Regions from separate parts of the Nocardioides palaemonis genome, predicted to be linked through region 3. Evidence: predicted binding sites of a transcription regulator. Region 3 holds the regulator's gene; each other region holds the start of a gene.
The links. The regulator LexA, encoded in region 3, represses DNA repair genes until DNA is damaged. The targets are predictions, from matches to a motif close to TCGAACANNTGTTCGA.
Positions count from the first base shown of each region.

Region 1 (6,434 bases), 1.2 Mb from region 3:
CTTCGCGTAGCGGGGGTCGTGGGCGAGACGGTGGTGGCGCGGGCACAGCAGCCGCCCGTTCGCGAGGTCGGTGGTGCCGCCGTTGGACCAGGGGTCGTCGTGGTGGGCGTGGCAGCCTGAGGCGGTTGTCTCACACCCCCGCGCGGTGCAGCCACCGTCGCGCAGACCGAGCGCGATCCGCTGCGCCTTGCTGAACAACCGCCGCGTCCGGCCCAGGTCCAGCACCTGACCGTCGCCGCCGAGGACCACCGGGATGACACCGGCCTCGCAGGCCAACCTGCGTGCCTGCGCCGCCGACATCCGGGTCCCGTCGTCCAGCAACGCGACACCGCGGTCACCGAGCAGATCCCGAAGGGTCAGCGTCACCACGACCGTCGCGTTCACACCGGCGGTCTGCGGGGCCGCGTCGGTCGGATAGCGCTCGACGTACTCCACGAACGCCTCACCCATCCGACGACGCGACGGCTTCCACACCCCCGCCTCGTCGCGCAGGTCGGCGTCGGTGTGGCGGGCCGGGTTCGCCAACGCCAGCAGGATCCGCCGCAGGACCGCACCCACAGGAGACGGGACCGTGAACCGGCCGTGGCAGCGTCCCTCACCGTCATCGGACATCGAGAACGACACCGACTCCTCCGCCCGCCGCTCCTCGGCCTCGAGCGCGTCGGCCTCGGCGGACTCCCCCACCTCGGGTGCGACCACGTCCAGGATCCGCTTCCCGATCTGCCGCAGACCCTTCGCGTCATGCTCACGCGCGTACGCCAGCAGTCGCGCCTCGGCCTCCGCACGCACCACGTCATCCACCCGGGACGGGAGGGCGTCGACCGCGTCGACGATCGCCCGTGCTTGCTCCGCTCGCAGCGTGCCGTCCGCGAGCTGACGCCCGACCTCCGGATGCGCCTCCAACGCCCGCCCCAACGCCAGGTCCCGACGCGACTCCCGCCGCGTCGACCGCGTCTCGGAGGCCAGCCACGCCGTCGCGTCCCGCGAACCCTCCACCGTCCCGAGATCGTCGGACGCGGCCAGCACCCGCGCCAGCAGCCCGTCCAGCTGGGAACGCGCCGCCACCAGCTCCACCAGCGCCGCCCGCTTGTCGGCCACCGACATGAACACCGGCTCCACCGACACCACGCCCTTCAACAACGCACGTAGGTCGCCCGCACACGCCACGATCGGATGCTGAAGCTCCGGGTCTGGCTGGTCCAGCTGATCCATCGGGGGCCACCTCCTTGCACGCACGTCACTGACATCCGCCCGGGTCCGGGGCGAAGCGGTGAGGCATGGGGTGGCACCACTAGCCAGGTCGTCACCCGAGAGCCCTACGGCATCCCGCGAGCACCAACACGGGTTCTATGAGTGACTGACCCGATCCCGGGAACTCCGTCACCTCAGACGAGAGAACCGTTTCGGACCGGCGTGCTACGCACGATCGTACACCTGTTCGAATCAGACGGGAAGGGGAGGTTCGATCCAGTGTGCAACTGAGGCCAAGGGGTCTCGTGACGGGACTTCGTCCCTCCTCGACCAGCGAGGGTGGACGGGGTCTCGTGACGGCCGCGGGCGGCCTCCTCGACCAACGGTGGACCAGGTCTCGAGACGGGACTTCGTCCCTCCTCGACCACCGAAGCTGAGGGGCCGTCCTGCGGTGCGAGTCAGGCGAGCCCGACGAGCTCCGCCGACCGCTCCCAGAGCCCGTCAATCAGAGTCCGATCGTGCGCCTGCTTGTTCTCACGACCGTCGATGGTGAACCGGCTGAAGTACCGCCCGTTGATCTCGGGGTCGGGCCCGCGCTCGGCGAGGGTGATGAGGGGCGCCGCGCCGTCGGGGACGCTGATCGTCGCGAAGCGGGCGAGCGGCGTGCGGTAGAGCAGGCCCACGAGCCACGAGTCGCGGCCGAACGAGCTGCCCACCGGCCCCGGGTGCACCGCGACGGACGCGATGCCGTCGTCGGCCCAGCGGTCGGTGATGCCGCGGGTGAAGAGGATGTTCATCAGCTTGCCGGTGCCGTAGGCGGCGAACTCGCGCGCCTTGCGGTGCTCGTAGTCGAGGTCGTCGAGCACGACCTTGCCCACCAGGTTGGCGATGCTCGAGGTGTTGACCACGAGCGAGCGGTCGGCGGCGGCCAGCGTCGGACGCAGCAGGTTGGTCAGCAGGAACGGCGCGAGGTGGTTGACCTGGAAGTTGGGCTCGTGGCCGTCGTGCGTGGTCCGCGTCGGGGCGAAGGTGCCGCCGGCGTTGTTCATCAGCACGTCGAGCGAGCCGACGCGCTCGCGCACCTGCTCGGCCAGGCGGCGTACGTCATCGAGCCGGGAGAAGTCGGCGACCAGCGGCTCCGTGCCGACCGCCTCCGCGACCGGCCGCAGCTTGTCGGCCGAGCGCCCGGTGACGTGGACCGTCGCGCCTCGCTGGGCGAGGACCTTCGCGGTCTCCGCGCCGATCCCGTCGCTCGCTCCGGTCACCAGCACGGTGCGGCCGGCCATCGTCTGATCGCTCATGCGCCGAGCGTAGGCGGCGCCGCCACGGGCCCGGAGGCAGGACCCCCGGACCCGTGGCGAGCGGGGTCAGCCCGCGGGGGTGTAGATGAGCTTCTTGTTGACGAACTCGTCGATGCCGTAGGGGCCGAGCTCGCGGCCGACGCCCGAGCGCTTGGTCCCGCCGAAGGGCAGGTCGGCGGCCGAGCCCTGGGCGCTGTTGATCCAGACCATGCCGGTGTCGAGCGCGTCGGCGACCCGCTGGGCCTGCTCGGTGTCCGCGCTCCAGACGACACCGCCGAGTCCGAACGACGAGTCGTTGGCCAGCGCGACGGCCTCGGCCGCGTCCTTGACGCGGTAGACGACAGCGGCGGGGCCGAAGAGCTCCTCGCTGTAGGCGCGCATGTCGGGCGTGACGTCGGTGAGCACGGTGGCCTCGACGAAGGCGCCGGGGCGGTCGAGCCGCTTGCCGCCGGTGCGGAGCGTCGCACCCTTGGAGACCGCGTCCTCGACCTGCTCGATCAGGGTCGTCGCGGCGGCGTCCGACGAGAGCGGGCCGAAGCCGCTCGAGGAGTCGAACGGGTCGCCCGGCGTGAGCGAGGCCATCGCCGCGGTGAACTGCTCGACGAAGTCGTCGTAGAGGTCGTCGACGACGATCATCCGCTTGGCGCCGTTGCACGCCTGACCCGCGTTGCCCATCCGGCCCCGGACGGCCGACTTCACGGCGGCGCCGAGGTCGTCGGCGTCGAGCAGGATGAAGGGGTCGGAGCCGCCAAGCTCGAGCACGACCTTCTTGAGGTGTCGCCCGGCCACCTCGGCGACGGCCGAGCCGGCGCGCTCGGAGCCGGTCACCGAGACGCCGACGACGCGCGGGTCGGCGATGATGTCGGCCGACTGGTCGTTGGTGGCGAAGAGGTTGATGTAGGCGTCAGCCGGAAGGCCCGCGTCGGCGAAGATCTGGTCGATCGCGAGCGCCGACTCGGGGCACTGCGGGGCGTGCTTGAGCAGGATCGTGTTGCCGACCATCAGGTTGGGCGCGGCGAACCGGGCCACCTGGTAGTAGGGGAAGTTCCACGGCATGATCCCGAGCAGCGGGCCGACCGACTCCTTGCGCACCAGCGCGCTGCCACCCATCGCCGGGTCGAGCGGGGCGTCGGCGAGCAGGGCCGGCCCCTGGTCGGCGTAGTAGCGGAAGATCGACGCGACCAGCTTGAGCTCGCCCTTGCCCTCCCGGATCGGCTTGCCCATCTCGCGCGCGATGATCGCGGCGAGCTCGGCGGCCCGCTCGTCGTAGAGGTCGGCGACCGTGCGCAGCACCTGCGCGCGCTCGTCCTTCGACGTCGTGCGCCACTCGCCGTACGCCGCGTGGCTGCGCGCGATGGCGTCCTGCACCTCGGCGTCGGTGGCGGTCGGGAACTCCTTCTCGACCTCGCCGGTGGACGGGTTCGTGACCTGGTAGTCGCTCATGTGCTTCCTCTCGAACGGTGTGGGACGTGTGCATCCCCCACCTCCGAACGTACGCACGGGCGCGACCGCCACAAGGGTCCGGAGGGGTGAGGAGTCCCACCGCCCGGATCGGGAATCAGCCGCCGGCGAGGTCGCGGCTGCGCTGCTCGACGCCCAGGTCGCCGTAGGGGTAGTCCGTCGCACCGAGGTCGCTGGCCTCGTCGAGGACCGCCTGCTCCTCCTCCGACAGCACGAGCCCCGCCGCCTTCAGGTTGGCCGTGAGCTGCTCGGTGGTGCGGGCGCCCAGGATCGTGGACGTGACCGCAGGGCGGTTGGTGACCCACGCGAGCGCGATCTCGGCCATCGACACCCCGCGCTCCTGCGCGACGCGGTCGACGGCGTCGATGATCCGCCAGGTGCGCTCGCTCCCCCGCCGGTCCCAGGCCTCCATGCCGCGACCGGGATCCTCCCCGAGCCGGGTCTCGCCGGTCGGCCTCTGGTCGCGGGTGTACTTCCCGGACAGCCAGCCACCACCGAGCGGGCTCCACGGCAGCAGGCCCATCCCGGCGTCCAGCACGGCAGGGACGACCTCCCACTCGATCTCGCGCACGATCAGGCTGTACTGCGGCTGGAGCGTCACCGGCGCCCGCAGCCCCAGCGCCCGTGCGGTGTGGACGGCCTTGGTCAGCTCCCACCCGGTGAAGTTGGAGAGCCCGTAGTAGTGGATCTTCCCGGCCTGCACGAAGCCGTCGAGCGTGCGCAGCGTCTCCTCGATCGGCGTGTGCGGGTCGGTGGCGTGGACCTGGTAGAGGTCGACCGCGTCGACGCCGAGCCGGCCGAGGGACGCGTCCAGCGCGCGGGTCAGGTGACGCGTCGAGAGCCCGGCGTCGTTCGGCCCGCTGCTCATCGGGAACCGACCCTTGGTCGCGAGCACCACCTGGTCGGTGACGTCCGCCGGCCGGTCGGCCAGCCAGCGGCCGATGATCTCCTCCGAGGTCCCGGCGGAGTAGACGTCGGCCGTGTCGACCAGCGTGCCGCCCGCCTCGACGAACAGGTCGAGCTGGGCGTGGGAGCCCGCCTCGTCGGTCTCGGCCCCGAACGTCATCGTGCCGAGGCACAGCTCGGAGACCGCGCAGCCGCTGTTGCCCATCCGTCGGTATCGCATGGCGTCGAGCCTAGCCACCCGGGCGGGCACGGTCGCGACGACGAGGAGCAGCGCTCAGGCGAAGACCCCGGGCGGGAAGGCGCCGTTCGTCAGCGCGGTGGTGACCAGCGGGCGGCAGAGCTCGGTGAGCCGCTGAGTGCCGGTCTCCCCGAGGTGCTCCCACGGCGTGTACGCGCTCTCCTCCGTACGCCGCTCGACCGCCGTCCGGAGGGCGGCGCCGTCCTCGGTGAGCGCGCCCTCTGCGGTCATCAGGCCCCGCGACGCCAGCCCAGCCACGGCCGCCGACCACTCCCCGTCGGACCAGCCGCGGGTCGCCTGCGCAGCCGGCTGGGTGAAGCCCTTGCCGGTCGCGGTGTGGGTGACGAGCGCCTCGATGCCGCTGAGGTCGGCGCCGATCAGCGCGGCGACGTGCCCGTCCCCACGGTGCTCGCGGAGCAGGGTCAGCGCGTGGAAGAGGACCATGTGCGGCTCCTCCGGCCACGACAGGTCCGCGTGGGCAGCGTGGAGCGGTCGCCCGGCGACCGAGCACCCGTCGGCCGCCGTACGAGCCAGGTCGGCGGCCTCGCGCACCTCGTCGGAGACCAGGGCCTCCGCGCCGAGCAACCGGGTCCACGCGGCCGAGACGCCGCGGTAGCGCGCCGCCACCACGTCCTCCGGGCTCGCCGCCTCCCACACGGCCGGGACGAAGTGGGCGACCAGCGACGGGTTGAAGACGTAGAACGTCGCCGCCACGGGGCCGGCGCCGACCCGACCCATCGCGGCCGCGCGGGACGCGAAGTAGGTGGCACGACCCGTGCGGACGCCGAGGCCGACCACCTCCGCCTCGACCTCGGGGGCGAAGTAGCCCAGGGCGTGCAGGGGCTCCAGGAGGCGGGCGGTGCGTCCGGCGAGGCGAGGGTCCATGTCCCCCTTCCTACCGTGCCGTCCCTCAGCGGCGGGCGATGCCGTCCAGCCGCAGCTCCGTCGACGGGTCGGAGTGGGTGCCGCCGCTGCCGACGTGCTTGTCGCTGATCGTCGCGCCGTTCTTCAGCACGCCCCACAACGCCATCGCGTGGCCGCGGCCCACGTCGTAGTCGTCCTCGAGCCACGAGACGAAGTCGCCGGCCTTGCTCGCCGGGGTGAACCCGCGGTCCGCGGCCTCGCCCAGCAGCTCCGCCGGCGTCCTGCCGGTCTTCTTCTCGATCGCATCGAGGTAGGCCTGGTAGCTCATCGTGGTCCCCTTCGTCGGTGTGCCGCCGACGCTAGCGGCGCCCACCGTCACACCGCTTCTCCGAAACCGCTGCTCCTGGCCGGACCCGGCGCTCAGGCCTTCACGGCCCGGTCGATCGTGGTCACCACGCTGGTCACCGACGGCC
Region 1 is NZ_JAGVQR010000001.1:1,660,794-1,667,227, reverse strand. Features, by position in the region: gene KDN32_RS08165 (HNH endonuclease signature motif containing protein) at 1-1,167, opposite strand, end outside; gene KDN32_RS08160 (SDR family NAD(P)-dependent oxidoreductase) at 1,650-2,492, opposite strand; gene KDN32_RS08155 (NAD-dependent succinate-semialdehyde dehydrogenase) at 2,559-3,935, opposite strand; gene KDN32_RS08150 (aldo/keto reductase) at 4,051-5,079, opposite strand; gene KDN32_RS08145 (SCO6745 family protein) at 5,134-5,982, opposite strand; gene KDN32_RS08140 (DUF4287 domain-containing protein) at 6,008-6,289, opposite strand; gene KDN32_RS08135 (hypothetical protein) at 6,382-6,434, opposite strand, start outside.
Region 1: a site for LexA is predicted at 1,427-1,442, ahead of KDN32_RS08165 (HNH endonuclease signature motif containing protein). Genes of this name have one in related genera too.

Region 2 (6,434 bases), 1.8 Mb from region 3:
GGAGAGCTCGTCACCCATGGCGAAGAGCGTGTCCTTGCCGTCGCTCTTCGAGCCGTCGAAGCCCGGAGCGACGTCGGTCTCGATCGTGGTCAGGTCGACCGGGCCGGCGGGAAGCCTCAGGGCCTCGGTGATGGCGGACGTCGTCATGGGCACATCATGTCCCACGTCACCGACGGCCTCAGGCCAGGACGCGGCGCACGTCGAGCGAGCAGCCCACGACCGTGTGCGTCGAGCCGTCCGCCTGGGGCTGGTCGAACCAGGTGCCGGGCTCGAAGCCGGCCTTGGCGAGGACCCGGAGCGAGGCGGTGTTGCGGTAGTCGGGCGCGGCGAAGTACGTGGTCACGTCCGGGTAGCGCGAGCGGGCGTGCTCGGCCCACGACCACAGCACCGCGGCGCCCAGCCCGCGTCCGCGCCACGCGTCCTCGCCGATCGCGTAGTCCACCCCGACGGCGCCGGGGTCGGGGACGAGCACCGCGTGGTCCGGGTAGTCGGAGATCCGGTAGTCCTGCACGAAGCCGGCCGGGCGCGCGTCCACCTCCACCACCCACATCCGCGTCGGGCTGCGGCCGTCCACCCGCTCGGCGTACATGTCGTGGATCTGCTCCGGCGTCTGCTCGCGTCCCTGCTCCCACCACCGGCGCACGGCGTCGCTGGCCCGCCACCTCGTCATCAGGGGGAGGTCGTCGCGGGTCATCGCCCGGAGGCTCACGACGTGCTCGGGATCGAGGTCGAAGTGCAGCACCGCGCCCGACAGGTCGCGCGCCACGGGGGCGCCGCCGACCGCAGCCACGGTGCGTGCGGCCGCGGCCCGCCACGACTCGCCGTCGTCGACCGACCCCGCGAGGTCGTGCGCGCCGGTGTGGACGACGAGGGTGGTCACCACTCGTCAGTGCGCCAAGCCGTGGCCGACCACCGGCGGGAGGACCGACCACGGGAAGTCGATCCAGCGCTCGGTGCGCCGCCAGGCGTAGTCGGGCTTGATGACCGACTGGGGCTTCTCGTAGACCACCGCGGTGCGGGCCTCGGCGACGTGGCCCTCGCAGAACTCGTGGACCAGCTCCAGGGTGCGGCCGGTGTCGGCGACGTCGTCGGCGATCAGCACCTTCAGCCCGGACAGGTCGACCGCGGCGGGCGTGGGCGGCAGCATGATCGGGACGTCGAGGCGCTGGTCGACGCCGGTGTAGAACTCGACGTTGACGACCGAGATGTTCTTCACGCCGAGCGCGTAGCCCAGCCCCATCCCGAGCGCCAGGCCGCCGCGCGCGATCGCGAGCACCATGTCGGGGGCGAACCCCGAGTCCGCGACCCCTTGGGCGAGCTCGCGGGTGGCGGTGCCGAACAGGTCGTAGGTGAGGACCTCGCGCTCGTTGCTCACGCCGCACATCCCACCAGAGCGGTGGCCGGGCGTGGAAGGGGGTGGTCAGTCCTCGGGCAGGTCGTGCGCGTCGACGAGGTCGTCGACGTCGTCGCCACCGTGGTCGGCGAGCGCCTCGCGGACGACCGCGAAGGCCAGGCCCGAGGAGTAGCCCTTGCGGGCCAGCATCCCGGCGAGCCGCCGGGTGGCGACCTGCGGGTCGAGCCCGCGCATCGAGCGCAGCTTCTTGTCCACCAGCGCTCGTGCGGCCGTGCGCTGGTCGTCGTCGTCGATCTGCTCGAGCGCCTCGGCGACGTCGTCGTCGGTGACGCCCTTGCGTCGCAGCTCCTGCTTGAGGGCCCGCGGCGCGAGGCCCCGGCTGCGGTGCCGGCTCTCCACCCACTGCCGCGCGAAGGCGGCGTCGTCGACCAGCCCGACCTCGGTGAACCGGTCGAGCAGCGCCGAGGCGAGCTCGTCGGGGACTCCCCGCTTCGCGAGCTTGTCGGCGAGCTCCTGACGGGTGCGCGCCTGGCCGGTGAGCGTGTCGAGCAGGATCTTGCGGGCCACCGCCTCGGGGTCGGCCTCGACCTCCGCTGCGGCGGCCTCCGCACGCGCCACGCGGGCGGCCTCGCGCTCCTCCCAGGTCCGGGTGCGGCTGCGACCGCCCTTCTTGCGCGCGCTGTTCCGCGCGCCCGACGAGCGGGCGCCGGGCCGCTCCGGCTCGGCCGGCGCGGGTGGGGTCTCCCCCACCCACGCCGTCACGCCGAGGCCGACGTCACCGACCCAGTCGGGGGCCGGCCGCTGCTCAGAAGTCATCGACCCCGATGGGCTCGTCGCTCAGGCCGTCGGCGGGCGCGTCGACGACCGGGGTGACGCCCAGCTTCTCGAGGATCAGCTTCTCGATCTCGTTGGCGAGGTCGGGGTTGTCGCGCAGGAAGTTGCGCGAGTTCTCCTTGCCCTGCCCGAGCTGGTCGCCCTCGTAGGTGTACCAGGCGCCGGCCTTGCGGATCAGGCCCGCCTCGACGCCGACGTCGATCAGGCCACCCTCGCGGCTGATGCCCTTGCCGTACATGATGTCGAACTCGGCCTGCTTGAACGGCGGCGCGACCTTGTTCTTCACCACCTTGACGCGGGTGCGGTTGCCGACCATGTCGGTGCCGTCCTTGAGCGTCTCGATGCGTCGCACGTCGAGGCGCACCGAGGAGTAGAACTTCAGCGCGCGACCACCGGTCGTGGTCTCGGGCGAGCCGAACATCACGCCGATCTTCTCGCGCAGCTGGTTGATGAAGATGGCGGTGGTGCCGGCATTGTTGAGGGCACCGGTCATCTTCCGCAGCGCCTGGCTCATCAGGCGGGCCTGGAGGCCGACGTGGCTGTCGCCCATCTCGCCCTCGATCTCGGCGCGGGGCACGAGTGCTGCGACCGAGTCGATGACGATCAGCGACAGCGCACCGGAGCGGATCAGCATGTCGGCGATCTCGAGCGCCTGCTCACCGGAGTCGGGCTGGGAGACCAGCAGCGCGTCGGTGTCGACGCCGAGGGCCTTCGCGTACTCCGGGTCGAGCGCGTGCTCGGCGTCGATGAAGGCGACGATGCCGCCGGCCGCCTGGGCGTTGGCCACCGCGTGCAGGGCGACCGTCGTCTTTCCGGAGGACTCCGGACCGTAGACCTCCACCACGCGACCGCGCGGGAGGCCACCGAGCCCGAGCGCGACGTCGAGGGCGATCGACCCCGTGGGGATCACCTCGAGCGGGGCACGCGTCTCGTCGCCCAGTCGCATGACCGAGCCCTTGCCGAACTGCTTCTCCACCTGGGCGAGGGCGGCGTCGAGGGCCTTCTCGCGGTCTGCACCAGCCATTGCTGTGTCCCGTTCTCTCGAGTGAGTGATGTGAGGTACGTCTGCGACGCTAGGGCGAGCCACCGACAGTCCCTGATCAGGACCGTCACCTGCTGTGGACAACCTCGCCCCTCGTCGTACCTGTGGACGCACAGTAGCCCGAACAGGTGTTCGACGCGCGCTCCGGCGCGGCGTGTCGCGCCGCCGATCGGCCTACCGGCTCAGTCGTGGCGTCGGGTCACGCCGCCGGCGACCACGACCGTGAGCGCGAGCAGCGCGGCGAAGAGGGCGAGCGCGGCGTAGCCCAGCGACCCCACGATCACGCCCGCCAGCGCGCCGCCGCCGGCCGCGGTGAGGGCCATCGCCATGTCGGAGGTGCCCTGGACGTCGGTGCGCGCCTCGATGGGCGTCCGGTCGGCGACCACCGTCGACGCGGCGACCGTCGCCGCCGACCAGCCCAGGCCGAGCAGGAACAGCCCGCAGAAGATCTGCCACGACGAACCCTCCGGCGAGGACCCGCAGAGGGCGAGCGAGACGAGCAGCACCGCTCCCCCGGCGACGAGGACCGTGCTCCGGCCGAGACGGTCCGCGGCCCACCCCATCACCGGCGAGAACGCGAACATCCCGAGCACGTGGATCGAGATCACGAAGCCGATCACCTCGAGGTGGGCGCCGCCGTGCTCCATGTGGAGCGGGGTCATGATCATGACGGTGACCATCGCGGCGTGGGCGCACGCCATCGCCACGACCGCTGCCCCGACCGCCGGCACCTCCCGCACGACGGTGGCGAACCGACTCCACGAGCCCCGGTCAGGACCGCTCGCCGCGTCCGCGCGGACCCCCGCGACCTGCTGGGCGAGCAGCAGCGGGTCGGGCCGCAGCCGCCACCCGACCCACACCGCTGCGAGCACCAGGACCACCGAGCCGATCGCGAAGCCGCCGGTGAGCTCCGGGATGCCCAGAGCACGCGCCACCCGGCCACCCACGCCGGTCAGGTTGGGGCCGGCGACGGCGCCGATCGTGGTCGCCCAGACGACGACGGACAGCGCACGGGCGCGGTGCGCCTCGGTGGCGAGGTCCGTGGCGGCGTAGCGCGAGCCGTTGTTGACCGCCGTGGTCGCCCCGAGCAGCAGGGCCCCGAGGAGGAGCACGGCCATCGAGTCGACGACGCCCGCCAGCACCGCGAGCACGGCACCCGTCGCGCCGACGAGGTATCCGGTCACCAGCCCCGCACGGCGCCCGCGCCGACGCATCAGGCGGGCGAGGAGGTAGGCCGTCGCGGCCGTGCCGAGCACCTGGAAGGTCTGCGCGAGCCCGGCCTGCGTCTCGCTCCCGGAGATGTCGCGCGCCAGGAGCGAGGCGGTCGCGACGCCGATCGTCACCCCGACGGCCCCCACCGCCTGGGAGACGACCAGGGTCCGGACCGTGTGCCGCTGGACCGCGGCGAGGTCGACCTGCTCGACGGTGCCGGTCACCGCTCGCTCGCGGGCAGCTCGAGCTGGCGGCGCACGGCCGCCCACACCTGCTTGGGCGGCATCCCGGCGTCGAGCGCCTCCTGGGTCGTGCGTCCGTCGAGGTCGCGCACGACCGTGAGCTCGGCCCAGGTGCGGGAGTAGTCGCGCCCCAGTGCGTCGTCGAGCCGGGCCCAGAACTCGGTGTGCCTCATGGGGACACGGTCCCACGCGTGGCCGACAGCTCGATCCACGACTCGTCCCGCGACCCGGCCAGCCCGGACCGGACCACCACGTCGGTCCACCCCGCGGCCTCGACGACTACCTGCAGCGGACCCGGGCGCCAGTAGGTGAAGTGGCGGGGGCGGGTGACCGAGCCGTGCGTCGACCACCCCTCGCCGTCGCCCTCCTTGAACGAGGCGCGCAGCTCGCCGCCGACGCGGGTCACGGTGGCGAGCCGCGCGAGCACCGTCGGCAGGTCCGCCCGTCGCGCGTGCAGCAGCGAGGCGTTGGCCCAGACCGCGTCGTACGGGCCCTCCGGCGAGGTGAGGTCGTCGACGAGCGGGTCGAGGAGGTCGCACGTGTGGCCCTGCTCGCGCAGCAGCGTGACGAAGCCGGGCGTGACGTCCGTGCGCCGGACGACCAGCCCGGCTGCCTCGAGCAGCAGCGCGTCGCGACCGCCGCCACTGCCGACCTCCAGCACCCGCGCGCCGGCACCGAGCCGGTCGGCGAGCGCGGCGACGTCGGCGCGGACGCTGTCCGGCACCGGCGGCGCGGCGAGGGCGTAGGCAGCTGCGTCCTGGTCGTAGGCGCCGACGGTCCGGAGGACCTCGTCGGGCCAGGCGCCGACGTCGTGGAGGTGGTGGACGACGTCGTGCAGGTGGTAGCTGCCGAGCGAGGCGACGGTGAACTGGTCACCGTTGGAGCGGGTGCCACGTCGCGCGGCGCCCCGTTCGTCGACGCGGGCGTAGAGACCGGCCACCGCACCGGCGGCGTCGATCAGGTCACCGACGACGACGGCGGGGTCCTGCGACGGGTAGTCGGACTCGACGGCCGTGACGTCCTGGTCCCAGCTGGCGAAGACCGGTCGGTCCTCCTCCAGCATCAGCCGCACCCGCTCGGCGAACAGCACGTGGACGTCGCGCACGTGGCAGGCGTACTCGAGCGGCGACCAGACCCCCGGCGAGGGTCGCTCGCCCACGTCGGGGCGACGCAGCACCTCCGACCAGGTCATCGCCGTGTCGTGCAGGAGCCCGGGCAGGTCGGCCAGGCCCTGGGCGGACGGATCGAACCCGCAGTCGGGGCAGGGACGCTCGAGGACCCAGGTCCAGTCCTTGGTGTCGGGCGTGATCTCAGACGTGATGTCGGGGGTGCTGCTCACGCCTGCATCCAACCAGCCCCGGCGCCGGGGACAATGGGCGGAATGGACATCCGCCGCGCAGTTCCCGCCGACCTCCCTGCCGTCGCCGCGATCTACGGACGCGAGGCCCGCGAGGGGTACGCCACGTTCGACCACGAGCCGCGACCGATCGCGTTCTGGGAGGAGAAGCTAGCCGGACCGGACCACCTCCTCGTCGCCGAGCACGACGGCGAGGTGGTCGGCTGGGTCTCGTCGGCGCCCTACCGCCCCAAGCCGGCCTACCGCCACACGCGCGAGACCACCGTCTACGTCGTGCCCGGCCACCAGGGGCTCGGCGTCGGCCGGCAGATGTACGACGCCCTGCTGGCGCTGCTGCGCGCGGACGGGGTGCACGCCGTCGTGGCCGGCGTCGCGCTGCCCAACCCGGCGAGC
Region 2 is NZ_JAGVQR010000001.1:2,248,761-2,255,194, forward strand. Features, by position in the region: gene KDN32_RS10995 (PPK2 family polyphosphate kinase) at 1-147, opposite strand, end outside; gene KDN32_RS11000 (GNAT family N-acetyltransferase) at 179-880, opposite strand; gene KDN32_RS11005 (phosphoribosyltransferase) at 887-1,375, opposite strand; gene KDN32_RS11010 (regulatory protein RecX) at 1,421-2,170, opposite strand; gene recA (recombinase RecA) at 2,160-3,212, opposite strand; gene KDN32_RS11020 (MFS transporter) at 3,413-4,666, opposite strand; gene KDN32_RS11025 (DUF3046 domain-containing protein) at 4,663-4,857, opposite strand; gene KDN32_RS11030 (methyltransferase domain-containing protein) at 4,854-6,023, opposite strand; gene KDN32_RS11035 (GNAT family N-acetyltransferase) at 6,066-6,434, shown strand, end outside.
Region 2: a site for LexA is predicted at 3,351-3,366, ahead of recA (recombinase RecA). Genes of this name have one in related genera too.

Region 3 (6,434 bases):
CGCGCTGGTCGCGGTGCGCGACGCCGCCCGCGCGACGCTGTCGGCGTTCCCGCGCGAGTCCGGCGGTGAGGGGGAGGGTGACGCCGGCCGCACCCAGGCCAAGGGCATGGTGCAGGAGGTGTTCGTCAACGCCGAGCGGATGGCGGCCGGCTCCGACCGCGACGTGCTGTGGCTCGGCGAGGCGCGCGACCGGTTCCCGGCCCGCCTCCACGTCGCGCCCCTCCAGGTGTGGGGCCCGATGCGCGACAAGCTGCTCACCGACAAGACCGTCGTCTTCGCCAGCGCCACCCTCATGCTCGGCGGCGAGTTCGGCGCGGTCGCGACGTCGCTCGGCCTCAAGCCCACCGAGCGGGTCGGCCACCAGATCGCCACGACCGACGCCGACGACGCGCTGCCGTGGAAGGGCATCGACGTCGGCTCGCCGTTCGACTACGGCCAGCAGTCCATCCTCTACGTCGCCCGCCACCTGCCCCAGCCCGGCCGCGACGGCCTCGGGCCGGCCCAGCTCGACGAGATCTGCGACCTCGTCGACGCGCTCGACGGGCGCACCCTCGGACTGTTCTCGTCGCGCCGCGCCGCGGAGGCGGCCGCCGAGGTGGTCCGCCAGCGGCTCCCGCACCTCACCACGCTCGCGCAGGGCGACGCCCAGCTCCCCGAGCTCGCCAAGCAGTTCGTCGAGGACCCGCACACCTGTCTGTTCGGCACCCTCTCGCTGTGGCAGGGGCTCGACGTCCCGGGCGACACCTGCCAGCTGGTGATCATCGACCGGATCCCGTTCCCGCGGCCCGACGACCCGCTGATGTCGGCGCGCGCGAAGGCCGCCGACGACCGCGGCGGCAACGGCTTCATGGAGGTCTCGGCCACCCACGCCGCGCTGCTGATGGCGCAGGGCGCCGGTCGGCTGATCCGCACCACCACCGACCGCGGCATCGTCGCGGTCCTCGACCCGCGCCTCGAGACCGCCCGCTACGGCCGCTTCCTCAAGGCGTCGCTGCCGCCGATGTGGTCGACCACCGACCCGGCGCTCGTGCGCCAGGCGCTCAAGCGGCTCGGTCAGCCGAAGAGCGAGTAGGCCGCCAGCGCGAGCACGACCAGCACGGCCAGCACCAGGAGAGTCCTGCCGGAGCTGCCCGACCGGACCTCGGTGATCGCGGTCGAGGTCGTCGGGGCGTACGCCGGCTGCGGCGCGGCCGGCTGCTCCGCCGGGCCGGGCGCTCCTCCTGCGCCGCGCGCCCGGAGCTCGGCGACGACCTCGTCGAGCCAGTCGTCGACGGCCGCCATGTCGTAGCCGCCGCGCCCCGGGGTGAAGCGCATCGCGGTGATGTCGCCGGCGTCGATGCGGGGGCGGGGGAGCGCGAGGTTCTCGAGGATGTGGTCGACGGCGAGGTCGACCTGCTCGACGTCGTAGGCCTGGCGCAGCCGCGCCACCGGGAACGTCGGCCGGGAGACGCCCATCAGGCCGGCACCTCGTAGCCGAACACCTGGTAGTCGCGGCGGTACATCTGGCTCACCAGCTCCCTGAGCTCGTCGGACGCCCGGCGGTCCTGCCCGCCGGGCGCGGTCTGGTTCTGCGGCGCGCTCGGCACCGCCGGCGCCCCGATCCGCTCGCACACCTCGGCGAAGTCGCGGTCGAAGGTCTCGAGGCGCCCGACGAAGTCGACCCGGTTGAGGTCGATCATCCGGCTCTGCAGGGTGAGGTGCTGGTCGGTGCCGGGCACGGCGGAGAGGTCGTGGGTGGCGGTCCACCGGGCGAACTCCTCGATCGCCTGCATCCGCGCGTGGGTCTGCTCGTCGAAGCGGTAGTAGTTGTTGGCCACGACCTTGTCGCGCCACGCGGAGACGAACCGGTCGAGCGGGTCGCGGACGAACGCGAAGGCGAAGTAGTCGGCGAACGACGCCAGCGGGTAGCGCACCCGCATCGCGTGGTCGACGTCCATCGTCACGCCGTGGCTCTCGCAGTGGTGGCGGATGGTGCGCGTCGCGACCTTCGCCACCCGGAACCACACGAACCGGTGGCTGTGGCTCACCGTGAGGTTGTACGCCAGCGGGCTGAGCCAGGCAGATGTCTCGCCAGCCGCCGCGAGCCGCTCGACCTCCGCCTCGGCCGCCTGCGTCAGGCGGCGCCGGTTGCCCGCTCGGGTGTGGAAGACCTCGGGGGACGGCGCGGCGCCGGGGTGCTCGGACATCGCCGCGAGGCTACACGTGCCCGGACTGCCGTCCGTGGTTTCGAGGCTCGCTCCGCTCGCACCTCAACCACCGAAGCCTCGTTGGTTGAGGTGCGAGGAGCGCCAGCGACGAGCCTCGAAACCTGCGTCACCCGTCACCCGTCCGTGGTCTCGAGGCTCGCTCCGCTCGCACCTCAACCACCGAGACCTCGCTGGTCGAGGAACGACGAAGTCGTGTCACGAGACCCCGTCGCGTGACCGGGTCTCGTGACAGGCGCCAGGGCGCCTTCCTCGACCAGCGACGAGCGGCGCCTCAGCCGAAGGAGATCCGTCCCCGCAGGCTCTCCGGGTCTTCCAGCGGCGCGTCCTTGGTCTCCGCGATCACCTCGCGGGCCTTGTCGGTGCTGTCCCAGACGTTCCAGAGCAGCACGCCGCGCACGGAGCCGGACTTGAGGTAGTAGACGACGCCGGTGCCGAGCTCGCCGTCCTTCCAGTCCTCGACCATGTCGAGGTCCGACTTCGTCTCGCCGACGGCCTCGTAGCCGGCGTCGAAGAGGTCGGACCAGAAGATCGGCGTGTAGTCGTAGGCCTCGTCGGCGCCGGCCATCACCTTGCCGGCGTGCGCGCCGGACTTCTCGGCCTGGTCGACGTGCTCGACGCGGCGGCGGCCGAGCAGGGCGTCGGGGTAGGACGCGACGTCGCCCGCGGCGTACACGTCCTCGACGCTGGTGCGCAGGCGGTCGTCGACCACGACGCCGTTGTCGACCTCGAGGCCGGCGGCCTCGGCGAGCCCGGTGCGCGGCTGGACGCCGACCCCGATCACGGCCGCGTCGGCGACCACGTCGGTGCCGTCGTCGAGGCGGATCCGGACGCCGTCGCCGGTCTCCTCGCCGGTGCTGACCGACCCGTGGACGATCGTCACGCCGTGCTCGGCGAAGTCCTTGGTGAGGCTCGCGGCGAGCGCGCGGGGGAACATCTGCTCCTGCACGTCCTCGAGGTCGAGCACCAGCGTGACCGCGACGTCGTTCTGCACGAGGGCAGCGGCGATCTCGGAGCCGATGTAGCCGCCGCCGACGACCACGACGTGGCTGCCGGAGGTGGCGAGCGCGCGGAGCCGCTCGTAGTCGGCGGACGTGCGGTAGTAGACGACCCGCGGACCGGCCCCGAGCCCGAGGGTGCGGGGCTCGGCACCCGTGGCCAGCAGCAGCTTTCCGTAGCCGACCGACGTGCCGTCGGCGAGGCGTACGGCGTGGCCGGCCGGGTCGATCTCGGTGACGGTGGTGTCGAGGACGAGGTCGACGCCGTCGTCGTCGTTGAGGTCACCGGCGAGCGACTGGCCCTCGAGCGACTCGTCGTCCTTGAGCCAGAGGTCCTTCGACAGCGCCGGGCGGTAGACCGGGTCGTGGGGTTCGGAGCCGAGCACCGCGACCGTGCCCGAGGAGTCCTGCGAGCGGATCCCCTTCACGGCGCTGGCGGCGGCGACGCCTCCGCCGACGATGACGTAGTCGTAGGACTCCTGGACGTTGCTCATGCGCGCTCCCGACGGTTGGCTGTCCCGCCATCGTGTCCCGTCGGTGGTGGACATTCAACGGCCCTCCGCCCCGTGGGGTGGAGGGCCGTCGGAGGCCGTGCGCAGGGGAGGGTCAGACCCGGCGGAGCACCGCGGTGACGACGCCGAGGATGGTGGCGTTGTCGCCCGGGATCGGGTCGTACGCCGTGTTGTGGGGGAGCAGCCACACGTGGCCGTCCTTGCGCTGGAACGTCTTGACGGTCGCCTCGCCCTCGATCATCGCGGCGACGATCTGGCCGTTGCTGGCGGTCTGCTCCTGGCGGATCACGACGTAGTCGCCGTTGCAGATGGCCGCGTCGACCATCGAGTCGCCGGAGACCTCGAGCAGGAAGAGGGTGCCGTCGCCGACGAGCTGCTTGGGCAGCGGGAAGACGTCGGTGACCTGCTCCTCGGCGAGGATCGGGCCACCGGCGGCGATCCGGCCGACGACGGGGATGTTGACCGCGGACGGCGAGACGTCGCCGATGCCGGTCTCGTCGACGCCCGAGTCGTCGGCGCTGGAGATCGAGCGGCGCGCCGCCATCACCTCGGGCAGGAACACCTCGAGGGCGCGGGGCCGGTTGGGGTCGCGCTTGAGGAAGCCCTTGCCCTCGAGCACGCGCAGCTGGTGGGCGACGCTGGAGGACGAGGTGAGGCCGACCGCCTGGCCGATCTCGCGCATCGAGGGCGGGTATCCCTTGGTCTCGATCGAGTCCTTGATGGTGGCGAGCACGCGCTGCTGGCGCGGGGTCAGGCCGGTGGCGTCCGGCGGGCCGTCGGGCATCTCGATGACGTTCTTGTCGTCCTGCTTGGCCATCTGGCTCAGTCCTCCCGCATGGTGCCCCGCTCCGTCCGCCCGGACCGGGTGAGGCCACCGTAGACCTCCCGGCACCCGTGGATCAAACACCTGTTCGAAGCAGCGTGTCGCTAGCGTCGCGTCCATGACGGGTGCTGGGGCGACGAGCTGTGTGGTGACGGGTGGGGCGCGTGGGATCGGGCGCGGCATCGCGGAGCTGCTGGTCGCGCGTGGTCACCGGGTGGTCGTGAGCGATGTCGACGCCGAGGCGGTCGCCGCGACCGCCGCGGAGATCGGCGCGGTCGCCGGCCTCGCCCACGACGTACGCGACCCGGACGCGCACCGCGCGGTCGCGGCCGAGGCGGTGCGCCACGCGCCGCTCGCGGCGTGGTTCAACAACGCCGGCGTCGGCGACGACGGGACCCTCGCGGCGCTGACGGACGAGCAGGTGCGCCGGCTGGTCGAGGTCAACCTGCTCGGCACGATGTGGGGGACCCGTGCGGCGCTGGACGCGTTCGGGCCGCGCGGCGGCGACGTGGTCAACGTCGCGTCGCTCGCCGGCCTCACGCCCACGCCGGGCTACGCCGTCTACGGCGCCACCAAGGCGGGAGTGGTGGCGCTCAGCGGGTCGGTCAACGCCGAGTCGCCGCGGGGCGTACGCGTCCACGCGCTGTGCCCGGACGGCGCCGACACCGCGATGCTCGCCGCGCAGGACCCGGCCGGGATGGGTGCCCAGCTGGTGCACTCCGGTGGCGCGATCCTGAGCGTGTCGCAGGTCGCCGAGGCGGCGGTCGCGCTGCTCGGCTCGCGGCGGGTGGTGCGTACGGTGCCGGGCTGGCGCGGGGGAGTCGCGCGCAGCGCCGCGCTCGCCCCGGGCGTCTCGCAGCACCTCGTCGGGCTGTTCGCCGCGCAGGGTCGCCGCGCGATGAGGCGGCGCTGACTCTTCGCCGGGCAACCTACGGACGGCCCCCGGCTCCTCTGGGCCGGACGGCCGTCCCCTCGGTGCCCGGTGCGCGACCGGGCGTGGTCGCTCGGGTCAGGGCAGGCGCACCTGCCCGTGCTGCATCTTCCAGAGGAAGTACTTCTCGAAGCCGAGCTTCATCAGGTGTGCCTGCGGGCCCGGGATCAGCACCCCGTGCTTGCGCGGCGGCAGCATCTTGTCGGCCAGGATCACGACGCCGTTGTTGCCGGCGTCCATGACGCAGACGGCCGGGATGTCGCCGAACGCCTTGTGCTCCTTCGGCTCCTCGCCGCGGACCTGGGCGGCGATGTTGAGCGCCGCGACGTGGGCCTGCTGCTCGGTCGGGAAGCCGGTCTTCGGGATGCCGACCGGGGTCGGGGTCTGCCACGGGACGTCGACCGCGGCGGCGACGCCGACCGCGTACACGTCGTCGAACGCCTCGCTCTGGTAGGTGTCCCGGACCGTCACGAACCCGTTGGCGTCGCTCAGCTCACCGGCCTTCTGGACGACGTCCTGGCCGGAGAACGGCGGCACGATCATCGCGTAGCCGAAGTCGATCGTCCGTCCGTCGGCGAGCACGAGGCGGCCGTCGTCGACGTGGTCCATCGCGGTGTTGAGGACCGGTTCGATGCCCTCCTTCTTGAGGAACATCCCGAGCAGCGACTCGCCGTGGGGGAGCCCGCCGATGCCGAAGTGGCCGAGGAACGGCTCGGCGCTGACGTAGGTGAGCTTGACCTTGTCCTTCAGGCCGGCCTTCTTCAGCTGGTAGGAGGTGTTGAAGAGGAACTCGTAGGCCGCGCCGAAGCAGCCGGCGCCCTGGGTGGCGCCGATGACGACGTCGCCGGGGTTGTCCTTGAACCGGGTCCAGCCCTCACCGGCGTGGATCGCGTCCTCCATCGTGGTGATGGTGTGGGCGTTGCCGTCGGGGCCGAGGCCGGGGATCACCTCGAAGCGGTTGCGGTA
Region 3 is NZ_JAGVQR010000001.1:460,665-467,098, forward strand. Features, by position in the region: gene KDN32_RS02235 (ATP-dependent DNA helicase) at 1-1,072, shown strand, start outside; gene KDN32_RS02240 (DivIVA domain-containing protein) at 1,054-1,455, opposite strand; gene KDN32_RS02245 (sulfotransferase family protein) at 1,455-2,186, opposite strand; gene KDN32_RS02250 (NAD(P)/FAD-dependent oxidoreductase) at 2,479-3,696, opposite strand; gene lexA (transcriptional repressor LexA) at 3,809-4,531, opposite strand; gene KDN32_RS02260 (SDR family NAD(P)-dependent oxidoreductase) at 4,656-5,450, shown strand; gene KDN32_RS02265 (NAD(P)/FAD-dependent oxidoreductase) at 5,547-6,434, opposite strand, start outside.